3 regions of the Janthinobacterium kumbetense genome follow, and region 1 is predicted to be linked to each of the others. Evidence: predicted binding sites of a transcription regulator. Region 1 holds the regulator's gene; each other region holds the start of a gene.
The links. The regulator FNR, encoded in region 1, switches genes on or off when oxygen is low (the NO sensors DNR and NnrR bind a similar motif). The targets are predictions, from matches to a motif close to TTGATNNNNATCAA.
Positions count from the first base shown of each region.

Region 1 (10,050 bases):
CGGTGGTTTCCTTTACGACGTTCGTGGGCATCCTGTGGTGGACGTTCAGCCGCAGCAACAGCGACTTCGACGCGGCGGCACGTCTGCCGTTCGCCGACGACGCGCTCGACTATCCGGCCGAGGCCGAGACGACCCTGGCGAAGGAGCATAACCATGGCTGACTTTACCAACGGCTTCTGGAATATCTATGTGATCGTGCTGTCCCTGCTGGGCATCATCGGCTGCGGCGTGCTGCTGTACTCGCAGTCGAAAGTGAAAGTGCCGGCCGGCGCCCCCGCCGACGGCACCACGGGCCACGTCTGGGACGAGGACTTGAAGGAACTCAATACGCCGATGCCGCGCTGGTGGATGTGGTTGTTCTACATCACCATCGTCTTCTCGCTGGCGTACCTGTTCCTGTATCCGGGCCTGGGCAACTATGCCGGCAGCCTGGGCTGGAAATCGACGGGCCAGTACGAGGAAGAGCTGAAGAAGGCGGAAGCCGACTACGGTCCCTTGTTCAACAAGTACCTGAGCCAGGACTTGAAGACGGTGGCCGCCGATCCGCAGGCGCAAGCCATCGGCCAGCGCCTGTTCCTGACCTACTGCGCGCAATGCCACGGTTCGGATGCGCGCGGCAACAAGGGCTTCCCCAACCTGACCGACAAGGACTGGCTGTATGGCGGCGAACCCGACATCATCAAGACCACCATCATGCACGGCCGCAATGGGCAAATGCCACCGATGGGCGCCGCCCTAGGGTCCGAAAAGGATGTCGAGAACGTGGCCCATTATGTGCTGAGCCTGTCCGGCTCGACCTCGGATCCCGTCAAGTCGGTGCTGGGCAAGGCCAAGTTCGGCGCCTGCATGGCCTGTCATGGCGCCGATGCCAAGGGTAACCAGATGCTGGGCGCGCCAAACCTGACGGACAAGACCTGGCTGTACGGCGGCAGCGCCGACACCATCATGGAAACCGTACGCAAGGGACGCAGCAACACCATGCCGGCCTTCAGCGATTTCCTCGGCGAATCCAAGGTACACGTGCTGTCGGCGTATGTCTGGAGCCTGTCGAATCCGCAGGCACCCGCAAAGTAAAAATGGAACCTCAAGTCATCAAGATGTATGCGGCCCGCGAGCAAATCTACCCTCGCGAGGCCAAAGGACGCTACGCTACCTGGCGATGGGTATGCGTATGGCTTACCCAGCTCGCGTTCTACGGCTTGCCGTGGTTGACCTGGAATGGCAGGCAAGCCCTGCTGTTCGATTTGACCACGCGCAAGTTCTACATTTTCGGCGTCGTGCTGTGGCCCCAGGATTTCATCTATCTGGCGGCCCTGCTGATCATCTGTGCGTATTTGTTGTTCCTCGTCACGGCCATTGCCGGGCGGGTGTGGTGCGGGTTCTCTTGCCCGCAAACGGTATACACGGAAATTTTCCTGTGGGTCGAACGCCGCATCGAGGGTACGCGCAGCGCGCGCATGGCCCTCGACAAGCAGGGCCCCTCCGTGCGCAAGGCGTTCAAGAAGACGGCTAAGCACCTGGTATGGGGCGCCATCGCCCTGTGGACGGGCTTTACCTTTGTCGGCTACTTCACGCCGATCAAGGAACTGGCGCAGTCGGTGACCACGCTGAACTTCGGTCCCTGGGAATGGTTCTGGGTCTTGTTCTACAGTCTGGCAACCTACGGCAACGCGGGCTGGCTGCGCGAGCAGGTGTGCAAATACATGTGCCCCTACGCGCGCTTCCAGAGCGCCATGTTCGACCAGGACACCCTGATCATCACCTACGATGCCAAGCGCGGTGAACCACGTGGCGCCATGAGCAAGAAGGCCGGCAACAACGACAAGCTGGGCGATTGCATCGACTGTACCCTGTGCGTGCAGGTGTGTCCGACCGGCATCGATATCCGTAACGGCCTGCAGTATGAATGCATCGGTTGCGCCGCTTGCGTCGATGCCTGCAACAGCGTGATGGACAAGGTCGACCGGCCACGGGGACTGGTACGCTACAGTACCGACCATGCGATGGAAAACAACTTCAATTCGAAGCAGATACGCCAGCGCGCCATGCGCCCGCGCGTCTTGATCTACACTTCCATCCTGGCCCTGATCATCATCGCCGTGTGTACTTCGCTGGCCCTGCGCACGCCCCTAAAAATGGACGTGATCCGCGACCGCGGTTCCATGGGACGCGAAGTGGAAGACGGCATGATCGAAAACGTCTACCGCCTGCAGATCATGAACACGTCGGAGCAAAGCCAGCATTTCAAAATCAGCGCTTCCGGCTTGCCGGGCCTGACCTTGCTGACGCGCGAAGAAGTGACCTTGCAGCCGACGGAAACGCTGGGTTGGCCGATCCGCCTGCGCGTGCCGCACGGCGTGGGAGAGAAGGGCTCGAACAAGATTGCGATCGAATTGCAATCGCTGGACGACCCATCGCTGCATGTGCGTGAAAGCGCGGTATTCATCGTGCCACGTTAACAAGGAAAGGCGGACGGGGACCGGGTGCCCTCGCCGCCGCCACGAAGTTGCAGGAAGGCCGGTCCCCGCACGGGGATTGGCCGTTTACACAGGAGAAATACCATGTCCGACAGTCTGAAACTGCAAGCACCCGTTGCACCGTGGTACAAGCATCGCTGGCCATGGCTGCTGATGATCGGCCCCGGCCTGTCCGTGGTCGTCGGCAGCTTCATGGGCTATATCGCGTTTACGCAGCCCGATGCGCTGGTGGTGGGCGATTATTACAAGCAGGGCAAGGCGATCAACCAGGATTTGAAGCGCGACACGATCGCCAGCGACCTGGCGATGGATACGCGCCTGTCGTATGACGTGGCGCAAGCACGCCTGACCGGTTCCGTGCACAGCTTCGGCAAGGCCTATCAGGCGCCTTTGCAGCTGCACCTGGCGCATGCGACCCTGCCGGAAAAGGATATCAAGGTGCTGGTGCAGCCCGACGCAGCCGGCAATTTTTCCGTGGCGCTGCCGATGCTCGAGCGCAGCCGCTGGCAAGTGCTGGTGGAAAACGACAAACGCGAGTGGCGCCTGTCCGGCATCTGGACCTGGCCCCTGCAGCGCAGCATCGCGCTGCATGCGGACGAGGAACTGTAAGTCTTACTTGCAGACGTCCGTGCCGGCCGTAATGGCTTTTAACTTGGCCGGCTGCAGGATTTCAATTTCCCGGTTCGAGACGCGCAGCCAGCCTTCCTTCTTGAACTTCGACAGCAGGCGGCTGACGCTCTCGATGGTCAGGCCCAGGTAGTTGCCGATTTCCTCGCGCGACATGCGCAGCTGGAAATTGCTGCCCGAATAGCCGCGCGCTTCATAGCGCGACGCCAGGTTGACGATGAAGGCGGCAAAGCGCTGCGTCGCCTGCATATTGCCCAGCAACAGCATGACGCTTTGCTCGCGCGTGATTTCCTGGCTCATCATGCGGTGGAAATGGCGCAGCAGGGTCGGCATATTGCCCAGCAATTGTTCCAGGCTGGAAAACGGGATTTCACACACTTCGCTGTCTTCCAGCGCCACCGCATTACAGTGGTGGCGGTCGGCGCTGATGGCGTCCATGCCCAGCAGTTCGCCCGCCATCTGGAAGCCCGTCACCTGCTCTTCGCCGCCCGGATTGATCTGGTACGTCTTGAAATGCCCCAGGCGGATCGCATACAGGTTCTGGAACGAGTCGCCGATGCGGAACAGCGAGGCGCCGCGCACAATCTTGCGGCGGCGGCCGATGATCTGATCCAGCCTGTCCATGTCGCCCACATCGAGGCCCATCGGCAGGCACAATTGATGCATGCTGCAGGTCGAGCATCGCGCACGCAACGCCTCCACGTTCACGGTGGGCAAGGTTGGAGTGAGTAGCGCTTCAGTCATGTCGGTACCTTTTAGAAAATGCAACAACAAGTTTACTGCATACAGCCGCATACAGGGTTGCCGTATGCCAATTTCACCGTAAATTCGGCGAATAAACGACGTCCAGCCTTTAATTATATGGCAACATCGTCAAAAGCCCGTACGGGGCGGGCAATTTGCGCGGCGGCGCTTGCCAAGCTGGGGCATTGATAGGAAAATTCCTGACAGCATTATCTGCCGCCTGTGCCGCCCGGTACTGAAAAGGAAATCATGAAGCCTCTCGGCATTAAAGCAAAAGTCGCGCTGGCCACCAGCCTGACCTCGATCGCCATGATCGCGCTGGTCACCATGATCCAGGTGCAGCACATGCGCGACGACTTCACCCGAGTACTGCTGAGCCAGCAATCGTCCCTGATCACCCGCACCGCCGCCGAACTCGACGACAAGCTGGGCATGCTGCTGCAGATCGTCACCCTGACGGCCCGACAGCAGCCGCCGGAATTGATCGCCCGGCCCGCCCAATTGCGCGAATACTATTCGCGCCGCTCGATGCTGGTGCTGTTCGATGACGTGCTGGTGCTCGACGCGCATGGCGCCGTCGTGGCCGACATGCCGGAAGTGGCGGGGCGCGCCGGCATCAACGTCGCCGAGCGCGAGTATTTCCAGACCGTCCTGCGCACGCGCCAGCCCATGATCACCGAACCGATGCTGGGCAAGTCGAGCGGCATGCCCATCGTGCAGATGGTGGCGCCCGTGCTGGCCGCCGATGGCCAGGTGGCCGGCGTGGTGATCGGCGTGCTGCGCCTGTACAAGGACAACCTGCTGGGCCGCCTGCGCTCGGAAAAGATCGGCAAGAACGGCTATTACTTCATCCTCACGCGCGGCGCCGTGCCGCGCTACGTGCTGCACCCCGATACCAGCCGCTTGCTGCAACCGCGCAAGCCGAACGCCAACCTGACGACGACCCAGCTGCTGAAGGAAGATGGCGAAGGCAGCATGGTCAGCACCAACAGCCGCGGCATCACGGCCGTCAACAGCTTCAAGCGCCTGAAATCCGTGAACTGGCTGCTGGCCGCCTCGCTCCCCGTCGAGGATGCCTTCGAACCGTTCGATGGCGTGCTGTACCGATTGGTGCTGTGGAGCATCCTCGCCTCGCTGCTGGCCGCCTTTGTGCTGGGCTGGGTCACCGTGCGCCTGCTGTCGCCGCTGGTGCGCCTGCGCGACACCCTGCAAGCCCTGCGCACCAGCGGCAGCCGCTTCACGCCCGTGCCGGTGCAGCAGCGCGACGAGATCGGCGAACTGACGGAAGCGTTCAACGGCCTGATGAGCGAACGCGACCGCCTGCAGCAGGAGCTCGAATCGCGCGCGGCGGAGCTGGAACAGGAACGCGACCGGGCCGAGGCGGCCAACCGCGCGAAGAGCGATTTCGTGGCCAACATGAGCCATGAAATCCGCACGCCCCTCAATGCCGTGCTGGGCATGGTGTATTTGCTGGGCAATACCAGGCTCGACACGGAACAACGCAAGTATCTGACCATGGTCAGAGTAGCGGGCCAGTCGCTGCTGGGCATCCTCAACGACGTGCTCGACTATTCGAAGATCGAGGCGCGGCGCATGGAATTGTCGCCCGTCGAATTCGACCTCGATGAAGTCATGAATACCCTGGCCACGACGATGACGATGAATGCGGGCGAAAAGGAGCTGGAACTGGCCATCGCCGTCGAGCCCGACGTGCCGCGGCGCCTCGTGGGCGACGCCCAGCGCCTGCAGCAAATCCTCGTCAACCTGGCCGGCAACGCCATCAAGTTCACGGAGAGCGGCGAAGTGGTGGTGGCCGTCAGCCTGGCCGAGAGCGAGAGCGGCCGCGCCTGGCTGCGCTTCGAAGTGCGCGACACGGGCATCGGCATGACGGAACTGCAGCAACAGCAGCTGTTTGCCGCGTTTTCCCAGGGCGACCAGAGCATCACGCGGCGCTTCGGCGGCACGGGCCTGGGCTTGGCCATCAGCAAGCAGCTGATCCACATGATGGGCGGCGACATCGCCGTCGCCAGCAGCGAAGGCAAGGGCAGCCGCTTCTGGTTCAGCGTGCCCTTCGAGATGCTGGCGCAGCCGGCAGAAACGCGGCGCACGCCGGCGCTGGGCCAGCTGCGCCTGCTGGTGGCCGACGACAACCGCACCACGCGCGAACTGATCGTCAAGCTGATCGAGGCGTGGGGCTGGCTGGCCGACGAAGTGGACTCCGGTTTTGCCGCCATCGAACTGTACCGCGAACGCCTGGCGCAGCAGCAACCGTACGACGTGGTGCTGGCCGACTGGCACATGCCCGTCATGGATGGCCTGGCCACGGCCAAGGCCATCCGCCAGGCGGCCAGCGGCCAGCGCCAGCCCATCGTGGTGATGGTCAACGCCTTCGCCCGCAACCACCTGGAAGAAATCTCCAGCGCGGCCGAGGCCGACGTCGTGCTGATGAAGCCGATCACGGGATCGAGCCTGTTCGACGCCCTGCACCAGGCGCTGATCGCCAAGGACGACGGCGGCGAGCAACGCATGCTGCACCAGCCGCTGGGCACGGAACTGGCCGGCGTGCATTTCCTGCTGGTGGAAGACAATCATTTGAACCAGGCCGTGGCGCGCGGCATCCTCGAACACATGGGCGCCACCCTGGACGTGGTGGGCGACGGCTTGCAAGCCGTGGAACGGCTGCGCACGGAAGCGCTGCGCTACGACATCGTGCTGATGGACATGCAGATGCCCGTCATGGACGGCTTCAGCGCCACCCACATCATCCGCACGGAACTGCGCTTGCACCTGCCCGTGATCGCCATGACGGCCGGCGTGCTGGCGTCCGAGCGCGAGCGCTGCATGACGGCCGGCATCAGCGATTTCATCGCCAAGCCCGTGGTGGTGGAAGAAATGATGGAAGTCATCCTGCGCCACCTGCCCAAGCGCCCGCAAGTGCAGACGGCCGAGCCGGCACGCGTCGCCGATGAGGAAGTGTTTTCCATGGCGCCGCTGATGCGCGTGATGGGACGCGATGCGAAGGGGCGCGGCGTGCTGCGGCGCATGGTGGAAGACGCGCTGAACAAGGGCATGACGCCCGTGCGCGAGGCCGAAACGGCGTTGCAGGCGGGCCGCCACAGCGACGTGGCACGCATCCTGCACAGCGTGCGCGGCTCCGTCGGCACCCTGGGCACGAAACGCCTGATCCGCGCCGCGTTCGCCACCGAGGAAGCCATCGATGCGGGCCGCCTGGACGAGGTGCCGGCGCTGCTGGCGCGCACGGCGCAGGAACTGGAACAGGCGCTGGCGGCGGCGGCGGATTGGTTGTCGCGCCTGCAGGATTAAATCAGGCGGGCACGCCCAGAATCACGCTGGACGCCTTGAAGATGGCCGTCACGTTGCTGCCGAGTTCGATGCCCAGGTCGGTGCTGCTCTGGTTGGTGATGATGGCGGCAATCGTGCCGCCGCGCGGCAAGTCCAGCACCACTTCCGTGTTGACGGCGCCCGTCTGCACGCGCGTCACGACTCCGGCCAGCTGGTTGCGCGCGGAAAAACGCGCGCCCTGGCTGTCCGTCACGAGGATGATGGATGACGCCTTGATCAGCGCAAACGCTTCCACGCCCGGCACCAGGCCCAGGCTCGCGCTGCTGCCCTGCGTGACGATGGCCACGATGTGCTGGCCACCGGGCAATTCCAGGGTGACTTCATCGTTGACGGCGCCCTGTTTCAGTTCGGTCACCTTGCCCAGGAATTGATTGCGTGCCGTGGTTTTCATGGCCATTCTCCGTATGAGTAAAAGATCGTCGGCGATGCCTTCCGCCTGGCTGCCCAGCTGGCGCAGGTAGCGGGCATGCTCGCGCTCGATGATACGGAAATTGTCGACCAGCTGGCGCCCCCGTGGCGTCAGCCGCGTGCCGCCGCCGCCCTTGCCGCCTGTCAAGCGCTCGACCAGCGGTTCGCCAGCCAGGTTGTTCATCGCGTCGATGGCATCCCAGGCCGCCTTGTAGCTCATCTTCACAAGCTTGGCCGCCTGCGTGATGGAGCCGCATTCGGCGATGGCGCCCAGCAATTCTACCCGGCCGGCGCCGCCCAGGTTTTCTCCGCCCACCGTCATCCATACCGAGCCTTGCAGGCCGATTTCCGCTGCCGCTGATTTATCCAATGCGTTCACCCAATGTCTCTTCCATGCTGTCAATTTTTCCGTCACGCAAGTAAAGCACATGTTCACCCAGAATGCGCGCATCTTCCGGATCATGTGTGATCAGGATCATGGGCACGTCCAGGCGCTGCTGCCACTGGCTCAACTCCAGGCGCATTTTGACACGCAGGGCCGGATCGAGGGCGGCAAACGGCTCGTCGAGCAGCAGCGCGGCCGGCTCGGCCACGAGTGCCCTCGCCAGCGCCACCCTTTGGCGCTGGCCACCGGACAACTCGTCGGGAAACTGGTGCGCCAGTTCCTGCAGGTGGAAGGCGTCGAGCCAATGCTCGACCTTCTGCAATTTTTCGCGCGCGCGCGGATTGAACCAGCCGCGGCGCAGGCCAAAGCCCACGTTCTGGCGCACCGTCAGGTGCGGGAACAGCGCGTAATCCTGGAACAGATAGGCGACATTGCGCTGCTGCGGCGGCAAATTGATGCCGGCGGCGGAATCGAACAGGGTGCGCCCGTTCAGGCGGATATGGCCCGCCTCCGGCGTGAAGAGGCCGGCAATGGCTTTCAGGGTCATGCTCTTGCCGGCACCGGACGGGCCATACATGGCGATGCGCTGGCTGCTGGAGGTGCATTGCACCTGCAGGTCGAAGCGGCGTTTGCCGGAGCGCAAGGTGGCGCGGAGGTCGAGGTCGAGTTGCATAGGCGTCATCATCTGCGTCATTTGTGCGCGATGCGTCCGGGCGCCAGACGGCCCGCCGACAGCAGCACCACGATGCAGACCAGGGAGATAATCAGCACCAGCGTATTGGCCACCTCATCCTGGCCCGCCTGCACGGCTTCAAACACGGCCACCGACAGGGTCTGCGTCTTGCCGGGGATGCTGCCGGCCACCATCAGGGTGGCGCCGAACTCGCCCAGCGCGCGCACAAAGCCCAGCAGCACGCCGGCGAGGATGCCGCGCCAGGCCAGCGGCAAGGTCACGCGGAAAAAGATCGCCATTTCCGAGATGCCCAGCACGCGGGCCGCCTGCTCCAGCTGGCCGTCGACCGCTTCGAAGGCGGCGCGCGCGGGCTTGAAGACGAGGGGAAAGGCGACCACCGTGGAGGCGATCACGGCGCCCTGCCACGTAAAGATGAGGTTAATGCCGAAGTTATCCTGCAGCCAGATACCCATCGTGCCGCGCCGGCCCAGCAGCACCAGCAGGTAATAGCCGAGCACGGTGGGCGGCATCACCATCGGCAGGGTCATGAGGGCGTCGAGCAGCTCGCGCCCGGGAAAACGCGTGCGCGCCAGCACATAGCCCGTACCGATGCCGAGCAGCAAATTGAGCGCCGTGGCCCACGCCGCTACCTTGAGCGACAGGGCCAGCGCGGTCCAGGCGATATCCATGCGCGTTCGTTTACCTTATGGCTTCTTGAAACCGTACTTGGCGAGGATGGCTTGCGCCGGCGCCGTCTGCAGGTAGCTGACGAAGCGCTTCGCTTCAGCCTGGTTAGCGCTGTCCTTGATGGCGGCGATCGGGTACAGCACGGGCGCGTCCAATGGCACGTCCAGCACCACGTTCACCTTGTCTTTCATGATGGCCGCGTCGGTGGCATAGACAAAGCCCGCATCGACTTCGCCGCGCGCCACGTAGTCGAGCGACTGGCGCACGTTCTGCGTGCCGATGGCCTTGGGCTGCACGGCATCCCACAGCTTCGCCTTCTTCAGCGCGCCTTCGGAGTAACGGCCGACGGGCACGCTGGCCGGATTGGCGATGGCCACGCGGGTCACGCTCTTGTGCGTCAGGTCGCTCAAGTTCTTGATGCCCAGCTTGCTATCGTGCGGCACGATCAGCACCAGGCTGTTGCCGACGAAATCCATGCGGTCGGCCGGCAGGACGAAGCCCTGCTTTTGCGCCGCATCCATGGTTTCCTGGTCGGCCGAGGCAAACACGTCCACGGGCGCGCCCTTGACGATCTGTTGCAGCAGCACGCCCGAGGCGGCGAAGTTCAGGGACACCTTGCTGCCCGGATACTGCGCCTCGTAGCTCTGCGCCGCATCCTTGAACGCATTCGTCAGGCTGGCCGCGGC
Region 1 covers NZ_JAMQGR010000002.1:716,166-726,215, reverse strand. The annotation lists gene NCG91_RS10680 (cbb3-type cytochrome oxidase subunit 3) at 1-161, shown strand, start outside; gene ccoP (cytochrome-c oxidase, cbb3-type subunit III) at 154-1,074, shown strand; gene ccoG (cytochrome c oxidase accessory protein CcoG) at 1,077-2,459, shown strand; gene NCG91_RS10665 (FixH family protein) at 2,562-3,086, shown strand; gene fnr (fumarate/nitrate reduction transcriptional regulator Fnr) at 3,090-3,848, opposite strand; gene NCG91_RS10655 (response regulator) at 4,098-7,172, shown strand; gene NCG91_RS10650 (TOBE domain-containing protein) at 7,174-7,941, opposite strand; gene NCG91_RS10645 (sulfate/molybdate ABC transporter ATP-binding protein) at 7,982-8,677, opposite strand; gene modB (molybdate ABC transporter permease subunit) at 8,695-9,366, opposite strand; gene modA (molybdate ABC transporter substrate-binding protein) at 9,382-10,050, opposite strand, start outside.

Region 2 (10,050 bases), on a different contig from region 1:
CCCACCAGGCGCAGGTGGGCCACTTCGGGCGCGCAGCCCAGGTGGCCGCGCCGGTAGCGCGACAGTTGCGCGAGGAAATCATCGAGCCGCATCTGTTCCGGCTGCAGGCGGTACTCGATCCAGGCGGCCCCGTTCGGGTCGGCGGCGTATGGCTCGCCGATGAGACCGTCGCCGAAGCGCACTTGCCGGCCGGCCGGCACGATGCGCGGCACGCCGCCATCGCGGGGCGCCACCTCGACGCTGCCCTCGTAGACGGCCAGCAAGGTGGCATCGCCCTGCGGCTGCACGCTGAAACGCGTGCCCAGCGCGCGCAGGCGGCCGTGCACGGTGTCGACCACGAGCGGGCGCGCCGGCTGGCGGCTGTCGCGGGACGTGGCGAGATAGATTTCGCCGCCATGCAGGGCGATGCGGCGCAGCGTGTCGCTGTAATCGATGTCGAGGGCAGTTGCCGTGTTCAGCCACAGTTGCGAACCGTCGGCCAGCGCCAGCTGGCGGATGGTGCCGACCGGCGTTTTTTCGCCCGCATGCAGGCTGGCAACCCAGCTGCGCGTATCGCGCCGCAGCAGCGCGGCGCCACCCGTGCCGGCCGTCAGGCACAGCGCCAGCAAGCCCTTGACCAGGCTGCGGCGCGCGGCGTCGCTCTGGCGCGGGCCTGCGGCGTCGAGCGCCTGGCGCGCCGGTTCCGCCGGCACCTGGCGAAATTCGGCGCTGACGGCTTCCACCCTGCGCCAGGCGGCGCGGTGGGCGGGCGAGCTGGCATGCCAGCGCTCCCAGGCTTGCTGGTCGGCAGGACCGGCATCGTCCCCGCGCAGCACGGCGAACCATTCGGCCGCTTCCTGCAGGATGGCGTAGTCGGCCGGCGGCATGGCGGCGCCTGGCTTAGGCGACATCATCCATGCACAGCATGCATTGCAGCATGGCTTGTGCCATGTATTTTTTCACCATGCGTTCGGATACGTCCAGCTGGCCGGCGATCTGCGCATACGTCAGGCCGTCGAGCTGCGCCAGCAGGAAAGCCTGGCGCGCGCGCGGCGACAGGGTATCGAGCATGGCGTCGATGCGGCACAGGGCTTCGACCACGAGGGCCCGCTCTTCCGGCGACGGCGCCGTCATTTCGGGATGGCTAGCCAGGGCCGCCAGGAACGTGCGTTCCAGGGTCAGGCGGCGCCAGTGGTTGACCAGCAAGCCATTGGCCACCGTGCTCAGGTAGGCGCGCGGCTCGCGCAGGCTGTCCGCCGATTGCGTCGCCAGCATGCGCACGAAGGTGTCCTGCGCCAGGTCGGCCGCACCGTCGCGGCAACCGAGCTTGCGCCACAGCCAGTTATACAGCCAGCCATGGTGGCTGGCGTACAGGTCGCTAAAGGTATCGAGGGAGGGAGAAATGGTGGACACGGGCAAACAAACAAAGGGGCTGCCATACTTGCCGGTCAAGTGGGTCAGCACTGCATCACGAATGAGAATGATTTTCATTTTCACACAATTTCACGACGATGTAAATTATCAAAAGCATCATCCCGGCCTGCCGCGGGCATTTTGCGCAACAGTGCCAATGCTCCATCATTTGCGAATGATTCTCGTTTGCGTTAAAATGTCAGCCTTCCTTCTTCCCCGCCATGCCTGACGCCTCTGCATGGCGGCGCCATCGAAAGCCGCCATGACGACCTCCTCCCTTCCACAACCCCAGTTGCGCGCCAGCGCCGACGAGGCGCCGGAGACCCGCCAACAGCAACGCCTGCCTGCCGCCAACCCGCCGCAACGGCGCTGGCACTGGAGCTGGAAACAGGTGTGGTTTCAATTGCACTGGTTTATCGGCATCACGGCCGGCACAGTGCTGGTGATCATCGGCCTGAGCGGCGCCACCCTGGCGTTCAAGGATGAATTGCTCGATGTCATGAATCCCGGCGTGCGCCATGTCACTGTGGAAAGCCGCGCGCCGCTGACGCCTGGCCAGTTGAGCAACATTGCCGCTGCCGAACACGGCCAGCGCGTCGCCTCCATCACCATGTATGCCGAGGCGGGCGCGGCGCCACGCGTCTTCTTCGCGCCGAAGAACGGCCAGCGGCGCGGCGAGTCGATTTATGCCCACCCCTACACGGGTGCCACCCAGCCGGCGCTGACGGGCGCGGGCTTTTTCGAGTGGACGGAATCGCTGCACCGCTGGCTGCTGCTGCCGCGCGATCCGGGCCGGCAAGTGGCGGGCGCGCTGGCCCTGTGCCTGCTGGGACTTGCCGTGTCCGGCCTGTATCTGCGCTGGCCCCGCCGTCCGCTGGACTGGCGCACCTGGCTGACCTTCGACCCTGCATTAAAAGGCCGCTCCTTCCTGTGGAACCTGCACGCCGTGGCCGGCACCTGGTGCCTGGTGGTGTACGTGGCGCTGACCCTAACGGGCATTTACTGGAGCTATGACGTGGTGCGCGACAATATCGACGCCTGGGCCGGCAAGCCGCCCCGCGTGGCGCAGGCGCCGGCGAAAAAGGGACCGGCCGGGGAAAAGAAAGAAGCACCGGCCGTCGACCTCGGCCCGGCCTGGAGCAGCTTCCAGCAGCATGCCCCCGGCTGGACCCTGGCCAGCGTGCGCCTGCCGACACGCGCCGGCGAAGCCGTGCAATTCACGTGGCTGGCCAGCGACGCGCCGCACGAGCGGGCGCGCAGCCGCATGAGCATTGCAACGGCCGACGGCGCGGTGACGGAAAACGAACCGTACAGCCAGCAAGCGCTGGGCGCGCGCCTCGTCAACATCATTTATCCGTTGCACATGGGCACGTATTTTGGTTTGCCGGGCCGCATCATCGTCACCCTGGCCAGCCTGGGCCTGCCCCTGTTCGCCATCACGGGCTGGATGCTGTACCTGGGCCGCCGCAAGGCGAAACGCGCCGTGCAGGCGCAGCGCGCCATGCTGGGCGCCGGCGCGCCAGGCCAGGCGAACACGGGCTTGCCCACCTTGGTGGCCTACGCCAGCCAGTCGGGCCAGGCCGAGCGCCTGGCGCTGGAAAGCGCGCGCGCCCTGCAGCAGGCGGGCGTGGCCGTCGACGTGCAATCGCTGGACCGGTTCGATCCCGCACAATTGCGCCAGTACGAACGAGCCCTGATCGTCGCCAGCACCTTTGGCGAAGGCGAGGCGCCGGACGGCACGCGCCGCTTCGCGCGCCTGCTGCAAGCCACCTCCGGCACGCCGCTGGCGGGCCTGGAATTCGGCATGCTGGCCCTGGGCGACCGCCATTACAGCGCCTTCTGCGGCTTCGGCCATGCGCTGGCGCAACAATTGCAGGCACTGGGCGCCACGCCCCTGTTCCCCCTGATCGAAGTGGACAAGCACGACCCCGCCGCCCTGGCCGACTGGTCCACAGCGCTGGCCCGCTGCAGCGGCAGCGCCATCGACGCCATCGGCGTGCAGGAAGAAGCGTCATATGCCGAGTGGCGCCTGGCGCGCCGCGTGCTGCTCAACCCGGGCAGCCAGGGCGGCGAACTGCATGAAATCACCTTGACGGGCCCGGCCGGCGCCAGCTGGGAAGCGGGCGCGCTGGCGGAAATCATTCCCTGCAATGCAGACGGCAGCGATGGCGATGCCAGCAATGCTCATCACGCGCCGCGCAGCTACTCGATCGCCTCGCTGCCGTCCGATGGCGAACTGCAGTTGCTGGTGCGCCAGGAACGCCATGCGGGCGAGGAAAATCAAGGCCATGGCCTCGGCTCCGGCTGGCTGACGCGCTTCGCCCCGCTGGACGCCGCCATCCGCCTGCGCCTGCAAGCCAATCCGGCCTTCGCCCCCACCCTGGTCGACGTGCCCTGCATTTATATCGGCAACGGTTCCGGCCTGGCCGGCCTGCGCTCGCACTTGCGCGCGCGCCAGCGGGCGGGACTGGCCCGCAACTGGCTGCTGTTCGGCGAGCGCCAGCAAGCTTTTGACAGCGTCTGCGGCGCAGAGTTGCAAGGCTGGCTGGACGCTGGCCACCTGGCGCGCCTGGACCGCGTCTTTTCGCGCGATGGCGCCGATGCCGGCAAGCGTGAATACGTGCAAGACCGCCTGCGCGCCAACGCCGGGACGCTGCGCGACTGGCTGGCGCAGGGGGCCATCGTCTACGTGTGCGGCAGCCTGCAAGGCATGGCGGCAGGAATCGATGCTGTACTGCAAGAAATGCTGGGCCAGGAGGGACTCGACGCCCTGCAGGCGGCCGGACGCTACCGCCGCGACGTGTATTGACCTGGCTCAAGCCATCGCCGGCGCCACCCGGCTATGTGGGCCGGCGCACGGTCGGCGCCAGCCATCGGACTACAGTGGGGGCATGGCGGCCGGGCGACAAACTCGCGCCGCCCCACCCACTGTCTGCGAGGCTTCCCATGAAAAACCCCTGGATGAGCATGTACCTGAGCGCCGCCAACCGCATCGCCAACACGGCGCGCGGCCATGCGACGGCCGCCGTCAAGCGCGAAGCGGCGAAAAATACCGGCGTGACGCAAGTGTGGTTCGATTCCTTCCTGCCCCCGACAGGCAAGCCGCGGCGCAGCCGCAAGGCGAAATAAGCTCCTGGCAATGGGCGAACTGGTGCGGTGCATCACAGCAATAAATTGAAGTTTCAATCAGATGAACTAAACTGCAAGCATGGTAGTACATAAGGAAGTGACCGGCAGGCGCCGCATCCCCGCGCCGCCGCCGGGACACCGGGAGACGACCATGTTGACGCTCAAAGTGCTGGCTTGCCTTGCCCTGTCGGCCTTGCTGCTCGTACCCCTCGTGCTGCGCGACGCGATGCAGACGTCCGCCGGGCAGCAGTTGCAGGTGCCGAATGTTGATGCGCAAGGCATGTGGGCCCACTGGCCTAAGCAATAAGACGCGCGGCTGAGAAAACGTCGCTGACTGCGTTGCCGTGCCTCGTCGTACATTCGTACTGCCTTCGGCGCGGCGCCTTGCCAGCGGCGTTTTTCAGCGGCGCTCGGTAGTGGATTGCATCGTTAAAACCGCTTTGTTTTGCGGGTGGGGATTTGTTCTCTCCTCCCATTTATTTTTGCCTTGATTTGCTCCCCCTCTTCGCCGTACTTTTGATCCAGATCATGGATTTCCACCTTTGCTGCGCCCAAACTGGAACAGTCCGCTTCGCACCGTGACGGACTTAACCTGGAGCATCAGCATGGGTAAATCGGATTGGAAGGATGAGATGGCGCTGGGCGTTCCCGTCATCGACGAGGCGCATGAGGCGCTGTTTCAGGAACTGGCGCGGCTGCAGCAGTTGGGCGACCAGCATTTCAGCATGGCGTTTCGCGAGCTGATCGCGGCCGTCGAACGCGATTTCCGCGAGGAAGAGGATTTGATGGAGCAGATCGCCTTTCCCTCGCTGGCCAACCACCGCGAACAGCATGCGCGCGTGCTCAGCGGCCTGCACCATGCCTGGGCCGCCGTCGATGAAGGCGACCTGGAACATGGGCGCCACGCGCTGTCGCTGTTGCCGCAATGGCTGATCTTTCACCAGGCCACGATGGACCTGGCCCTGGCGGCGGCGCTGGAAATGGTGCAGCGCCAGCCTAGCTAGCTTCTACAGCAGCAGCACCGTGGCTTGCTCGGGCAAGACGACGCGGTAGTGTCCCGGGTATTTGTCTTCGCCATCGAAAATCTTGCAAAACACGGGCTGGTTGATGTCGTTGACGGCGGCCTCGTTCATGGGCAGGGTGGCGATCAGCTGCTCGCCTTCGACCAGTTGCAGCGCGCTGCCCCGCTCGGCAGCGCAAAACGCCAGCGATTGCACGTCGCTGGCGAACGGCCGCTTGTACCACGGCGTGATGGCCCGCACGGCGCGCCGGGCGTCCTGCAAGACCTGCCCCACGCGCTTGACGTTCCAGGCATCGCGCGCCACGGACGGCTGGAGCACGATATTCGCCGTCAACTCGCCCCTGCTCTTATTCACCAGGAAAGTACCGTCCTGCGCGGCGATGTCTTCGTTGAGCGGCACGACGAACACGCCGCCGTCGGACACCTTGATCGGCATGGGAGCGCCATTGCCTTGCAAGGCCACGCGCACGTCGTCGATGGTGGCGCTCAGCTTGGCAGGAATCAGGCGCAGGGCCATGACCACGCTGCCGCTCGACACTTGCCACACTTTCCTGGCCGTCAGATAACTGTCGCGGTAAGCCGTGAAGCGCACGCGCGGCGCCTTGGCGTCGCTGCTGGCGGTGACCGTCACCGTTTGCGATGGCAAGGTTTCCTCCGCGCCCGCCGACGCGGTTGGCGCCACGGGCGTGGCTGGCGCAGGGAGTGCCGGCACGAGCGGCGGTGGCGCGACGGCGGCGGGCGGCACGCTGGCGCTCTGCAGCGGCGCGGGGATAGCCGGCGGCGCGTGCTCCTGGGCCTGGCCCAGCGACACGACACACAACCATCCGGCACAAGCGATCCATGTACGCATGCATTTCTTTCAATGAGGAAAATATTTTATCAGCGCCTGCATTATCGCAGAAGGCCAGCCCATGCGCCGCTCCGGGTCTCCCTCCACTCCTGCCCGCACTCTTTTGGTGCGCACGCTTGATTATTTAACAAATACCACTTATATTGATAATGATTCTTATTCACATAAGTGAAGGGAATCGCGCGCCCTTCTTTTCCACTGCCCGCACGCGCCGGGCCTTGCGGTGGAACTGCTATCCAAGCCAGACCACGGGCCAGCGTCACGCCATCCCCCAGCTACTGCGCACCTCGCCAGACGAGATAGGAAAACACACAACTACAATATGCCAGGAAAATGATGCAATCGACGACAGTCTTCCCTCCTTCGCGCCAGCCCGCCTTGCGCCCCCTCCCCCGCCTGTTACACGTCGCCCTGCTGAGCCTAGCCGCCGGCACCGTCTTGCCGGCCCAGGCCGCCGACGCCGCTGCGGCCGACGTCACCATGCCGGCCGTCACCGTGCTGGGCCAGTCGATGGCCAGTACGGAAGGCACGCAGTCGTACACGACAGGCGAAGCGCGCAGCGCCACGCGCATGGACCTGTCCCTGCGCGAAACGCCGCAATCGGTCAGCGTCATCACGCGCCAGTTGCTCGACGACCTGGGCGCCGTGCGGCTGGACCAGGCGCTGGCGCAGACGACGGGCATCCAGGTTGGCCAGAATGACACGGAGCGCACGACCTTTTATGCGCGCGGCTTCGGCATCAACAATATCCAGATCGACGGCATGGCGCGCGGCGGCAATGCGCCATTGCAAGACACGATTTTGTACGACCGCATCGAGGTCGTGCGCGGCGCCACCGGCCTGATGGGCGGCAAGGGCGACCCGTCGGCCACCATCAACATGATACGCAAGCGGCCGACGAAGGAATTCCAGGCCAGCGCCGGCCTCATCATGGGCCGCTGGGATGACCAGCGCGTCGAGGCCGACCTGTCCACGCCGCTGAACCCGCAGGGCAGCGTGCGTGCGCGCACGGCCCTGGCGTGGCAAAAACGCGATTCCTACCTGGACATGTATCACGAACGCAAGACGGTCGGCATGCTCATCGTCGAGGCGGACCTGCGTCCCGGCACCCTGCTCACGGCCGGCGTCGACTTCCAGGACAACCAGCCCACGGGCGCCACCTGGGGCGCCGTGCCCTACTGGAACGCGGACGGCAGCCTGGCCAATTTGCCGCGCAACACCAGCTGGACGGCGCCATGGAGCACCTGGGCCAAAAAACAGCACACGGTGTTTACCTCGGTGGACCAGCGCCTGCCGGGCAACTGGAATCTGCACCTCGGCTATGCGCGCACGGAAAGCACGAACCGCACCACCGTTCTGTATGCGGGCAAAGGTTATCCCGATCCCGCCACGGGCAAAGGCATGGAACTGTGGACGGGCGCCTGGGGCGCGGGCAAAAATTACAGCGACAATTTCGACGTCTACGCCAGCGGGCCGTTTACCTTGCTGGGACGCAAGCACACGGCCATCATCGGCTGGAATGGCGACAACAGCCAGGATCGCTCCATCGGCGGCAAGGAAAAAATCGATTACTCGAAATTCATCCCAGATTACCGCAGCTGGACGGGCAACGTCCCCCGCCCCGTGTTCACCCCGGATGGCTCGCACACGGAAAGCGTGACGCGCCTGGCGGGCGGCTATGTGGCCACGCGTTTGAGCCTGGCCGACCCGCTGCACGTGATCATCGGCGCGCGCAGCAGCACCTATCGCACGGACACGCGCAGCTACAACACGCAAGGCGTGTACACGGGCAGCAGCGACTTTGTGGAAACGCGCAATGAAGTCACGCCGTACGTGGGCGCCGTGTTCGATATCAACAAGCAATATTCCGCCTACGCCAGCTTCACGCAGCTGTTCAACCCGCAAACGAGCAAGGACCGCAACAACCAGTTCCTGGCGCCGGAAACGGGCGACAATGCGGAACTGGGCGTCAAGGGGGAATTCTATGAAGGCAAGCTGAACGCGTCGGCCGCCCTGTTCCACACGAAGAAAAAGAATCTGGCGGAACTCGACCGTTCCGTGCCGCCCGGCTTTTTGCTGCCCGACGGCAGCCAGGCCATGGTGGCCAACGGCGCCGGCGTGACGGCCAAGGGCCTCGAATTCGACGTTTCCGGCCAGTTAACACCCGCCTGGGAAGCGAGCGGCGGCTATACCTATCTGCACGCGGCCGAGGCCGATGGCCGCCGCGCCGCCACCACCCAGCCGCGCCATTTGCTGCGCCTGGCCACCAGCTACCGTTTCGACGGCCGCCTGGCAGGGCTGAAAGCGGGCGCCAGCCTGACGGCGCAAAGCGCCACCTACAGCGAATCGTGGTACGGCCGTCCGCCGTCAAGCGAGATGACGAACATCCCGCAAGCCGGTTATGCGCTGGTCAACGCCATGGCCAGCTATGCCATCAACCGCCATGCCAGCGTGCAGCTGAACGTGAATAACTTGCTCGACAAAAAGTACTACCGCAACGTGGGCTTCTTCGATGGCGTGTTCTGGGGCGAACCGCGCAACGTCAGCCTGGCCGTGCGCACGGCGTTTTAAGCAGGGTGCAGTGCCTCAGGCTGCCGGCGCGCTGCGCCAGTGCGCGGGCGCGGGCAAAGTGAAGCCTTCGAGCAAGGGACCGCCCACGGGCGCCAGCACGGCGGCGGCCACCTGCCCGAACGCATGCTGGCCGGCCGGCAAGTCGCTGGCGACCAGGCGCAGCGCGCCGTCCAGCTGCCCGGCGACGGCGGCGTCGAACGCCTGCAGGCGGCGGAACAGATGCTTGCCGCCGCCGCTCCATACGCCCGCCGCGCGCAAGTGCAAGTCGGCCAGCGCTTCGTACAGCTGGCAAGCCACGGCCAGCGCCTCGCCCGGGTGCGCGCTGTCGACCAGGTCTTCCAGCGCGGTGGTGATGGCGTAGCGGCGCCGCTGCAGGCTTTCCACGTCGAGCAAGGGCGGCCCGGCTGCGGCGATGGCTTGCGCCAGCGCCAGCAGCTGCGCGTGCTGCGCTCCGGGCGCAAGGATGTTCCCCCCTTCCATCACCATCATCACCAGCGGCACCTTGCCGCCCGGCGCATCAATTTCCTTGCAAAAATACGTGAACGTGGCCATGTCGTGCGCGAACAGTTCCACCGTGCGCCCTTCGGCCACGAGGGTGTCGCGCCAGGCGCAATCGACGTGGTCGAACAGCAGCAGCAAGTCGATGTCGGAAGTGGGCGTCTGCCGGCCCGTGGCGAACGAACCGCCGATGATGGCCGCCACGGCCGTGGGATAGCGTTCACGCACCAGCCGCACGGCGATCGCGCGGATAGCGTCATAGGTGGAAATGTCTGTCACAGCCAGTGCTCCTTGCCGAAAAGCACTATCCTACACGCGATACGCGGCCTGCCGCCATCCTGCTACACTGGCGCTCTCTGATCAAGGAACCAACATGGAATACGATTGCATCGTGGTGCCCTCGCCCGTGGGCGAGCTGACGCTGGTGGCGCGCGGAACGGCCCTGGCCGCCATCCTGTGGGAAAACGACAAGCCCAACCGCGTGCGCCTGGGCGCGATGCGCGTCGATGACGGTTGCGCCGTGCTGCAGGAAACAGCGCGCCAGCTGGCGGAATATTTCGCCGGCACGCGCCAGCGTTTTGACGTGCCG
Region 2 covers NZ_JAMQGR010000009.1:171,931-181,980, reverse strand. The annotation lists gene NCG91_RS22320 (FecR domain-containing protein) at 1-890, opposite strand, end outside; gene NCG91_RS22315 (sigma-70 family RNA polymerase sigma factor) at 880-1,392, opposite strand; gene NCG91_RS22310 (PepSY domain-containing protein) at 1,655-4,201, shown strand; gene NCG91_RS22305 (hypothetical protein) at 4,339-4,521, shown strand; gene NCG91_RS22300 (hypothetical protein) at 4,673-4,828, shown strand; gene NCG91_RS22295 (bacteriohemerythrin) at 5,127-5,525, shown strand; gene NCG91_RS22290 (hypothetical protein) at 5,529-6,392, opposite strand; gene NCG91_RS22285 (TonB-dependent siderophore receptor) at 6,729-8,963, shown strand; gene NCG91_RS22280 (nucleotidyltransferase domain-containing protein) at 8,979-9,740, opposite strand; gene NCG91_RS22275 (methylated-DNA--[protein]-cysteine S-methyltransferase) at 9,835-10,050, shown strand, end outside.
Region 2: NCG91_RS22295 (bacteriohemerythrin) is a predicted target of FNR. The motif match lies at 5,038-5,051, and genes of this name have one in related genera.

Region 3 (10,050 bases), on a different contig from region 1:
CGCCAAGGTGACTGGCCACGACTTCCGCATCGACATCGGCAACCATCCGGACTGCCCGCGCGCCAAACCGTATTCGGCCAGCGTCTTCAACATCTCGGCGATGAGCTTTGGCGCCCTGTCGGCCAACGCCATCCTGGCCCTGAACGGCGGCGCGCGCAGCGGCGGCTTCATGCACGACACGGGCGAAGGCAGCATCAGCCCCTACCACCGCGAAAACGGCGGCGACCTGGTGTGGGAAATCGGCTCCGGCTACTTCGGCTGCCGCAACCAGGACGGCACGTTTTCCGAGGAACGCTTCATCGCCAACGCCAGCTCCGAGCAGGTGAAAATGATCGAGCTGAAAATGTCGCAGGGCGCCAAGCCGGGCCACGGCGGCGTGCTGCCCGGGCCGAAAGTGACGATCGAGATCGCCACCACGCGCGGCGTGATGGTGGGCGAGGATTGCGTCTCGCCGGCCGCGCACAGCGCCTTTTCCACGCCGCTGGAAATGCTGCACTTTATCGACCGCCTGCGCACGCTCTCCGGCGGCAAGCCGACGGGCTTCAAGCTGGCCATCGGCCACCCGTGGGAATTCTTCGCCATCGTCAAAGCCATGCTGGAAACGGGCATCACGCCCGACTTCATCGTCGTCGACGGCAGCGAAGGCGGCACGGGCGCCGCGCCCCTGGAATTCACGGATCATGTGGGCACGCCGCTGCAGGAAGCGCTGGTGCTCGTGCATAACACACTGGTGGGCGCCAACCTGCGCAACAGGATCAAGATCGGCTGCTCGGGCAAGATCATCACGGCCTTCGACATCGCCCGCCTGCTGGCGCTGGGCGCCGACTGGTGCAATTCGGCGCGCGGCTTCATGTTCGCCCTGGGCTGCATCCAGTCGCAAAGCTGCCACACGGACCGCTGCCCCACCGGCGTGGCCACGCAAGACCCGCAGCGCCAGCGCGCGCTGGTGGTATCGGACAAGATCTCCCGCGTGGCGCACTTTCACCAGAACACCATGAAGGCGCTGGCCGAACTGATCGCCGCCGCCGGCCTGGCGCATCCGCAGGAACTGCGCCCGCACCACCTGGTGCGGCGCATCTCGCCGAACCAGGTGAAACTGGCCTCGGCCCTGCTGCCCTTCCTCGAAGCGGGCCAGCTGCTCGACCCGAGCCAGCTGCCGCAGCTGCCGCCCGTATTCGGCCTGTACTGGCCGAAGGCGCAATCGGCATCGTTCCAGCGCCTGGATTGAACCCGTCCTTGCGCAAGTGGAGCAATACCACTTAATAACCACTTGCGCAAAAACCCAAATCCAATACAATACCAAAATAAGGTCAAAACCAAGGCAGCTTTCCGGTGAGCGCTCCATTGCGCCGCCGCGGGCCACAATACGGACTTGTCGTCATCAGAATGAATACCGGAGGAGTTGCAGCATGGAGCAGGGTTTGCGCGAGAAAGTAGGACAGCTATTCATGGTGGGCTTCGACGCCCTGCAGGCGGACGAGCATATCAAGACCTTGATACGCGACAAAAAGGTAGGCGGCGTGATCCTGTTCCGCCGCAACGTGCACACGCCAGCGCAAGTGTCCGCCCTGTGCCGCGAACTGCAGGAGATCAACGCGGAAGTATCCGACATTCCGCTGCTGATCTCCATCGACCAGGAAGGCGGCATGGTGATGCGCATCGAGCAGGGCGTCACGCCGATTCCCGCCGCGATGGCTTTCCAGGCGGCCGGCTCCATCGACGATTGCGAACGCATGAACCAGATCAGCGGCGATGAAATGCGCCAGGTGGGCATCAACCTGCTGCTCGCCCCCGTGCTGGACGTGAACAACAACCGCAACAACCCCGTCATCGGCGTGCGCGCGTATGGCGAGGATGCCGCCACCGTCATCGACTACGGCATGGCGGCCATGCGCGGCCAGCGCGCCAGCGGCATGGCCGTCACCGCCAAGCACTTCCCCGGCCACGGCGACACGGCCATCGACACGCATTACGCCATGGCCCTGGTACCGCACGACAAGGAACGCCTGCGCGCCGTGGAACTGGCGCCCTTCCGCGCGGCCATTGCCGGCGGCGTGGACGCCATCATGACGGCGCACGTGGTCTTCCCCGCCTTCGAGTCCGACACCAGCGTGCCGGCCACCCTGTCGAAAGGCGTGCTGACGGACCTGCTGCGCGGCGAGTTGAAATACCAGGGCGTCGTCATTACCGACTGCCTGGAAATGGCAGCCATCGCCGACGGCATCGGCATCGCCCAGGGCGCCATCGCCACCCTGCAGGCAGGCGCCGACATCGTCCTCATTTCGCACCGCGAAGCGCAGCAGACTGCCGCCATCGACGCCGTCATCGCCGCCGTGGAGCGCGGCGACATTGCGCTCTCCCGCATCGACGCGGCCTGTGCCCGCGTGGCTGAACTCAAGCGCAACCGCGCCGTGCGCGACTGGCGCGCCCGCCCGCTCACGCCGCCGGCGCTGATGCAGCCGGCCGCCATGGCCCTGTCGCAGCTGCTGCAAAAAGCGGCATTGCGCGTGCAGGGCGACTACCGCCCGCTCGACGCCAGCCTGCCCGTGACCCTGCTGACGGTGGAAGTGCGTTCGCGCAGCGAAATCGACGAAGTGGCGCTGGGCCGCAACAAGGAAGCGCGCAGTTCGATGCTGCCGGCGCTGCTCGAAGCGGGCCTGGACGTGCGCGAGTACGCCTTGTCGGCCGAGGCGCTGGACGACGAAGTCAATGCGGCCATCGCCTTTGCGCAAGGCGCGCAGCAGATCGTGCTGCAAACATATAACGCCATGTTCGTCGATGGCCAGCGCCGCCTCGTCGACGCCCTGCCGCAGGATAAACTGTGGCTGGTGGCGGGCCGCCTGCCGTATGACCTGGACCTGGCGCCGAAGGCGCAAGGCCGCCTGGCCGCCTTCGGCTGCCGCCCGGCCGCGCTGGTGCCCGTGGTGGAAAAACTGGCGGGCAAGGCGTAAAGCCACGCCCCCTCCTGCACATGCCGGGCCTTGCCCGGCATTTTTTATGCCGCGTCGCAATCGAAGCGCACGCCCGTCATCTGTTCGCTCAGTGTCCATAGCCGGCGCGCCTGCCCGGGGTCGATGGCCCAGCGCCGCACGCCCGGCCCCATGCTGTCGTCCTCCACCAAGGGGGCGATATCGCCATCCTCGCAATACACGCCGCCAATGCCCTCAAGCTGCGCGCTGGTGGCGCACCAGACGGTGGTGGCCGCTCCCTGCGCCACATTCTTGAAACCCGACTGCGGCGGCGGATTCACCTGGCCGGTCTCATCGAGCGCTCCCACCCTGCGCAAATCATCCTGGTCCAGGTGGCGCACCAGCGGCGTCAGGATGGCGCCCGGATGCAGCGAGTAGGCGCGCACGCCGTGCGCCGCACCACGTCGGTCCAGCTCCACGGCAAACAGCGCATTGGCGCTTTTCGACTGCGCATACGCGCGCCATTTGTCGTACGGCTGGCGCAGGAAATGCGGGTCGTCCAGGTCGACGCCCGCCTGCCGGTGTCCCAGCGACGACACGCACACGACGCGCGCGCCCTGCGCCTGCCGCAAGGCGGGCCACAGGCGCGCCGTCAACTGGAAATGCCCCAGGTGATTCGTCGCGAACTGCGCCTCGTAGCCGCGCGCATCGCGCAGCAAGGGCGTGGCCATGATGCCGGCGCCGTTCACCAGCAGGTGCAGGGGGCGGCCGGTGGCAAGGAAGGCGGCCGCGAATGCGTCGATCGATTGCGGATCGAACAGGTCGAGCGCCGCGACCTCCACGCCGGCCATGCCGGCCAGGGCCGCTTGCGCCTGATGCTGGTCGCGCGCCGGCACCAGCACCCTGGCGCCGGCGCCAGCCAGCACGCGCACCGTTTCCAGCCCCAGGCCCGACGCGCCGCCCGTGACGATGGCGTGCACGCCGGACAGGTCGCGGCCAGCCAGCACCTCGCTGGCGGTCGTGGCCGCGCCGAAGCCGGAATGAAGGGGAATTTGCCTGTGATCGCCGTATGTCATGTCTGCCTCTGCATGTGGGTGGCCAGCGCGGGATGGCTGGCGACATGCGTATTTTGCGCGAGCAGTTCTGGACGGTGAATGGCGTAAAATCCGTAATACTATCGCTATCGTCCAGAATTGCCGCCACCATGGATTTGCTCTCCGATGTACTCTCGCTGTTTGATACGCGCAGCTCCTACTTTGCCGGCCTGAAGGCGGGAGGCGAGTGGGCCATCGATTTTCCGCCGCCGGACGGCATCAAGTTCAACGCCGTGATCGAAGGCGCTTGCTGGCTGACGGTCGCGGGTATCGACGCTCCCGTGCAGCTGCAGACGGGCGACTGCTTCCTGCTGGCGCCGGGACGCGCGTTCACCCTGGCCAGCACGCCCGGCTTGCCGGCCGCGCCAGCGCTGGAAGTGTACCGGCATACGCAGCAGGGCGTGGCCCGCCACGGCGCGCCGCAGCACGATTTCTTCCTCATCGGCGGGCGCTTCCACTTTGGCGACGAGGCGGCCATCCTGCTCGACTGCCTGCCGCCGCTGCTGCACGTGCGCGGCGATACGGACCAGGCCAGCGTGCTGCACTGGGCCTTGCAACGGCTGGCGCAGGAACTGCAGGCGACGGCGCCCGGCGCGGCGCTGATGACGCGCCACCTTGGCCACATGATGCTGCTGCAAATGCTGCGCCAGTATCTTGAAGCGCAGGCCTCGCACCCGGTGGGCTGGCTGTTCGCGCTGGCCGATCCACGGCTGCGCGCCGCCATCGAGGCCATGCACGCGCAACCGGCGCGGCGCTGGACCTTGTCGCAGCTGGCTGCCGTCGCGGGGCAGTCGCGCTCCGCCTTTGCCTTGCACTTCAAGAAGCGGGTGGGCGTAACGCCGCTCGACTATCTGCTGCGCTGGCGCATGCGCCTGGCCACGCGGCGCCTGAAGGGCGGCAGCGCACCCGTCACCTTGATCGCGCAGGCGCTGGGCTACGATTCCGACAGCGCCTTCAGCCACGCCTTCAAGCGCGTCATGGCTTGCTCGCCGCGCCAGTACCGGCTGCGCCACGCGGATGCGCAGGCGTAAAAAAAACCCGCGCTTGCGGGTTTTAATCATACAAGGTCAGCGCGCCGGCACCGGCGGCAAGGCCGCCACCGCCAGCAAGGCAAACGGTCCGAGAAACAGGCCGATGCCGAACCACAGTCCCCCGTGGCGGCCGCGCCGGCTGGCCAGCAGCCAGGTGGCGACCGCAAACAAAAACATGAAGATCAACAGTATCGCCATTGCCACTCCTTGCCATGCGGAAAGCCCAGTGTAGCCCACGGGCGCGCCCGTGGCTACACTGCAATTAGCGCTGCACCTGCATCAGTATCACGCGCTTGCTGCTGCCATCGGCTGGCGGCGCGCTTGACGGCGGCGGCGGGCTGTCGCACGAGCCGCAGGAACCGCAACCGCTGCCGCAGCCCGGCGCCACCTTGAAGAAGGTCGACATCTTCGCTTCATCGAGGCCGCAGCGCACGAGGCCCCGCACGATGGCGCGGCGCACGCCCGCCGGCAGGTACTTGGTTGAAAAATGCAACAGCGCGGCTGCGACGATCAGGGCGACGATGAGGGTTTGCCACATGGTTTTCTCCTAAGCGCCCAGCATCAGGGCGACACGGTACGTGATGAACGAGGCGGCATACGCCAGGGCAAACATGTAGCCGGCCATCAGCAGCGGATAGCGCCAGCCGCCCGTCTCGCGCTTGACCACGGAGAGCGTCGACAGGCACTGCGGCGCGAACACATACCAGGCCAGCAAGGACAGCGCGGTCGCCAGCGACCACGAATGGGCGATCAGCGGCTCCAGGGTGGTGGCCAGCGCGTCGCCCGTTTGCGACAGCGCATACACGGTACCCAGGGCGCCCACGGCCACTTCGCGCGCCGCCATGCCCGGCACCAGCGCGATGCAGATCTGCCAATTGAAGCCGATGGGCGCGAAGATCACTTCCAGGCCGCGGCCCAGGATGCCGGCCAGGCTGTAGTAGATCGGCGGGTGGATGGCGTTATCCGGCGCGCCGGGGAAGGTGCTGAGGAACCACAGGATGATCATCAGGCTCAGGATGATGGTACCGACGCGCGTGAGGAAGATCTTCGCGCGCTCCCACAGGCTGACGGCCAGGTTGCGCAAGTGCGGCCAGTGATAGGCGGGCAATTCCAGCATCAGCGGCTGGTTGCCGCGCACGCCCATGCCGCGCTTCATGACCCAGGCCACGGCCATGGCCGAGATGATGCCGGCGAAGTACAGCACGAACAGCACCAGGCCTTGCAGGCTCAGATAGCCCCATACCTGGCGTTCCGGGATGAAGGCGGCGATGATCAGCGCATACACGGGCAGGCGCGCCGAACACGTCATCAGCGGCGCGATCATGATGGTGACCAGACGGTCGCGCGGATTCTGGATGGTACGCGCCGCCATCACGCCGGGAATGGCGCAGGCAAAGCTCGACAGCAGCGGGATGAAGGCGCGGCCGGACAGGCCCACGCCGCCCATCAGGCGATCCAGCAGGAAGGCGGCGCGCGGCAGGTAGCCGCAGTCTTCCAGGCTCAGGATGAAGAAGAACAGGATCAGTATCTGCGGCAGGAACACCAGCACGCTGCCGACGCCGCCGATGATGCCTTCCACCAGCAAGCTTTTCAGGTGACCGTCTGGCATGTTCGCCGTCAGTACGGCGCCCAGGTGGCCCACGCCATCGGTGATCATTTCCATCGGCGTGGCGGCCCAGGCAAACACGGCCTGGAAGATCAGGAACATCAGCACGGCCAGGATGATGGGACCGAACACGGGGTGCAGCACCACGTCGTCGATCTTTTCCGTCAGGTTGCCCTTGTCGCTCGTGTCATTGCTGACGGCGGACAGGATGCGGCGCACTTCGCGCTGGGTTTCTTCGACGGTGACGGCATCGATGGCCGCCAGCGGTTTCGCTTCCACGGCCGGCAGCGGCAGCATGGCGTCGATGGCGTTCAGCAAGGCTTTTTCGCCATCGTGCTGCACCGCCACGGTTTCCACCACGGGCATGCCCAGTTCCTGCGACAGTTTCACCGTGTCGATCAGCATGCCGCGCTTGCGCGCCACGTCCGTCATGTTCAGCGCCAGCAGCATGGGCAGGCCCAGGCGCTTGACTTCCAGCACCAGGCGCAGATTCAGGCGCAGGTTGGTGGCGTCGACCACGCAGATGATGGCGTCCGGACGCGGGTCGCCGCGGCGCAAGCCGCCCACCACGTCGCGCGTGATGGCTTCATCGGGCGTGGTGGCCGACAGGCTGTAGGCGCCCGGCAGATCGAGCAGGCGCACGGGCTTGCCGGCTGGCGAGGTGAAATGGCCTTCCTTGCGCTCGATGGTCACGCCGGCGTAGTTCGCCACTTTCTGGCGCGCGCCCGTCAAACGGTTGAACAGGGCGGTCTTGCCGCAGTTCGGATTGCCCAGCAAGGCAATTTGTGGCTGATGCGGCGGCTTGTGCACGCCTGCATCCACGATAGTTTCGACAGCACCCATGGTCATTCCGGTTGAAGCAGCGGTTGAATCGTAATCAGCGCCGCTTCGAAGCGGCGCAGTGCGAACGTGGCATTGCCGACCTTGATGGCCAGCGGATCGCCGCCGGGAATGCCGCGCTTGAGCATGCGGATTCGTTCGCCGGGAACGAACCCCAGCTCCATCAGGCGGCGGGCCAGGTCGACGCCGTCCTCCGTCTGTCCTGCCGTGTGGGGCGTGATATGCAACACCGTGCCGCTCTGGCCGACTGCCAGCGCATCGAGCGTCATCATGGGTGGAACTAGAGTCATGAGCAAATTCCGTTCAAATTAAGAACACCTGATACCGGCGACGGCGCAAGGCGCCTTGCACCGGTTCCAGGTTTGTGAGGTAAAACGCAACTGTTGCGCATTACCGACAAGCGGCCATTCAATCTGTCCAGACGGTGACCGTCCGAGACAATACCAGCATTATAAACATGAATGCGAATAGTTTTTATTTAGCCCGGAGAGCCGCCCCCATCAAGGGCTGCGTCATTCGGAAACATGGCCTGTGAAGCTGCGGCGCCAGGCCGCCAATTGCCGCACACTTGATCAAAATCACTTGCATTGTCCCCCGCTTTGCGCGACAATGAAACGTAATGATAATGATTCTCATTAAAACACTAGCAACAATGCTTTCCAGCACTAGTGTCTGCTCATCCTCTAGCCAGAAGGTGTATCAATGATTGTATGTGTCTGCAACAACATATCTGATCGTGAAATCCGTCAAGCCGTCGATCTTGGCCTGTCCAGCATGGCCGAACTGCGCCGCGACCTGGGCGTGGCCACCTGCTGCGGCAAATGCCACACCTGCGCGCGGGAAGTGCTGAACGATCACCTGAACGCCACCGTGGCGCTGCAAGAAACCGTATTGATGCGAGCTGTACTGACAAACTAAAGAAAGCGATGAACGCCATGACGATGATGCCCCCGCCCGTAACGGTGCAGGCCGTGCAGCAATTTGCCGACTTCGACAAGAAGCGCAACAAATTCGCGCCGCTGATGGCCATCGTCGTCCTGCACATCGCCGGCTTTTACGCCATCCAGAGCGGCCTGCTGAGCCGTGTGGTCACGGCGGCCATGCCGACCATCACCACCATCAGCATCATCGCCCCGCCGGCGCCGCCCAAGCCGCCAGCACCGTCCGTACCGAAAACCGTGGAATTGAGCGCCCCCGTGCCGCGCGCCGTGATCCCGCCGCTGCCGCTGATCGCCGTGGCGCCGAGCGAACCGACGATCACGCCGCCGCAGCCGACGCGCGCCGAAGCGGCACCGGTTGCCACCGCCGCGCCGACAGCGCCATCGACACCGTCGCCGACGCCACCGGCGCCGTCGACGCCGCGCACCGTCAGCAGCGTCGAATACATCAAGGCGCCGCAACTGATCTACCCGAATCTGTCGCGCCGCCTGGGCGAGAGCGGCACCGTGGTGTTGCGCATCCTGATCAATGAAAAGGGCTTGCCCGAGCAAATCCTGATCCATAAATCGACCGGCTACGGCAACCTCGATGAAGCGGGCCGCCAGGCAGCCCAGCGCGCGCTGTTCAAGCCGATGATCGAAAACGGCAAGCCTGTTCCCGTGTACGTGTTAGTACCGCTGACCTTCCAACTGAGCTAGCCTTCCGGCGGCCCTTGCGCCGCTGCCAGCCCGCAAGCACCGCACCCTGTGCCCTGCTTGCTTTTTTGCGCCCTGTTTTCTGTACCAGTCAAGCAACTGCTTGTTTCAGTCTGCCAGCCTACATCCCCGGGCCAGGCAGACTTTTTTTTGCGCGCTACATCTCCGCCCACATCCTGAGCAGGTTGTGATAATGCCCCGTCAAGCCCACCGTCGCCGGCGAATCGCCGTGTTCTCCGCGCACGCTCTGGATGTTTTGATCGAGCTCAAACAGCATGCTGCGCTTCCAATCCTCGCGCACCATGCTTTGCGTCCACAGGAAGGAGCAGATGCGCTCGCCGCTGGTGACGGGCAGTACCTGATGCACGCTGCTCGACGGATACACGATCACGTCGCCGGCCGGCAATTTCACTTCATGCGTGCCATACGCGTCGACCACCACCAGCTCGCCGCCTTCGTACTCGTCCGGCTCGCTCAGGAACACGGTCGACGAGACGTCGGCGCGCATCGATTGCATGCCGTTTTTCGGCGTGCGGATGGCGCCGTCGATATGCAAGCCGTAGTGCTCGCCGCCCGCATAGCTGTTGAAGAACGGCGGCAGGATGCGCAGCGGCAGCACGGCTGAAAAGAACAGGGGATTGGCCATCAGCGCGCGGCTGACGATCTCGCCCAGTTCCAGCGCCAGCGGCGAACCTTCCGCCAGCTGGCGGTTGCGCTTGACTTGCGCGCCTTGCGCCCCGACGCTGGCGCGCCCGTCGACCCAGTCCGTCTGCGCCAGGCGCTGGCGAAACTGCGTGACCTGTTCCGGCGTCAGCACGCCGGGTATATGCAGCATCATCTTGCTATCCTTTTTCAGTAAATATCGCTGCCTGATTATCGCATCGCCGGCAGCGGCCAAGAAGACACAAAAGCAAGAACGGAGCAACATTTCCCGCC
Region 3 covers NZ_JAMQGR010000010.1:73,397-83,446, forward strand. The annotation lists gene NCG91_RS22820 (FMN-binding glutamate synthase family protein) at 1-1,228, shown strand, start outside; gene nagZ (beta-N-acetylhexosaminidase) at 1,410-2,951, shown strand; gene NCG91_RS22830 (oxidoreductase) at 2,996-3,985, opposite strand; gene NCG91_RS22835 (AraC family transcriptional regulator) at 4,114-5,034, shown strand; gene NCG91_RS22840 (hypothetical protein) at 5,071-5,232, opposite strand; gene NCG91_RS22845 (hypothetical protein) at 5,297-5,572, opposite strand; gene feoB (ferrous iron transporter B) at 5,582-7,483, opposite strand; gene NCG91_RS22855 (FeoA family protein) at 7,486-7,770, opposite strand; gene NCG91_RS22860 ((2Fe-2S)-binding protein) at 8,183-8,398, shown strand; gene NCG91_RS22865 (energy transducer TonB) at 8,416-9,117, shown strand; gene NCG91_RS22870 (Fe2+-dependent dioxygenase) at 9,272-9,952, opposite strand; gene NCG91_RS22875 (hypothetical protein) at 9,957-10,050, opposite strand, start outside.
Region 3: NCG91_RS22855 (FeoA family protein) is a predicted target of FNR. The motif match lies at 8,049-8,062, and genes of this name have one in related genera.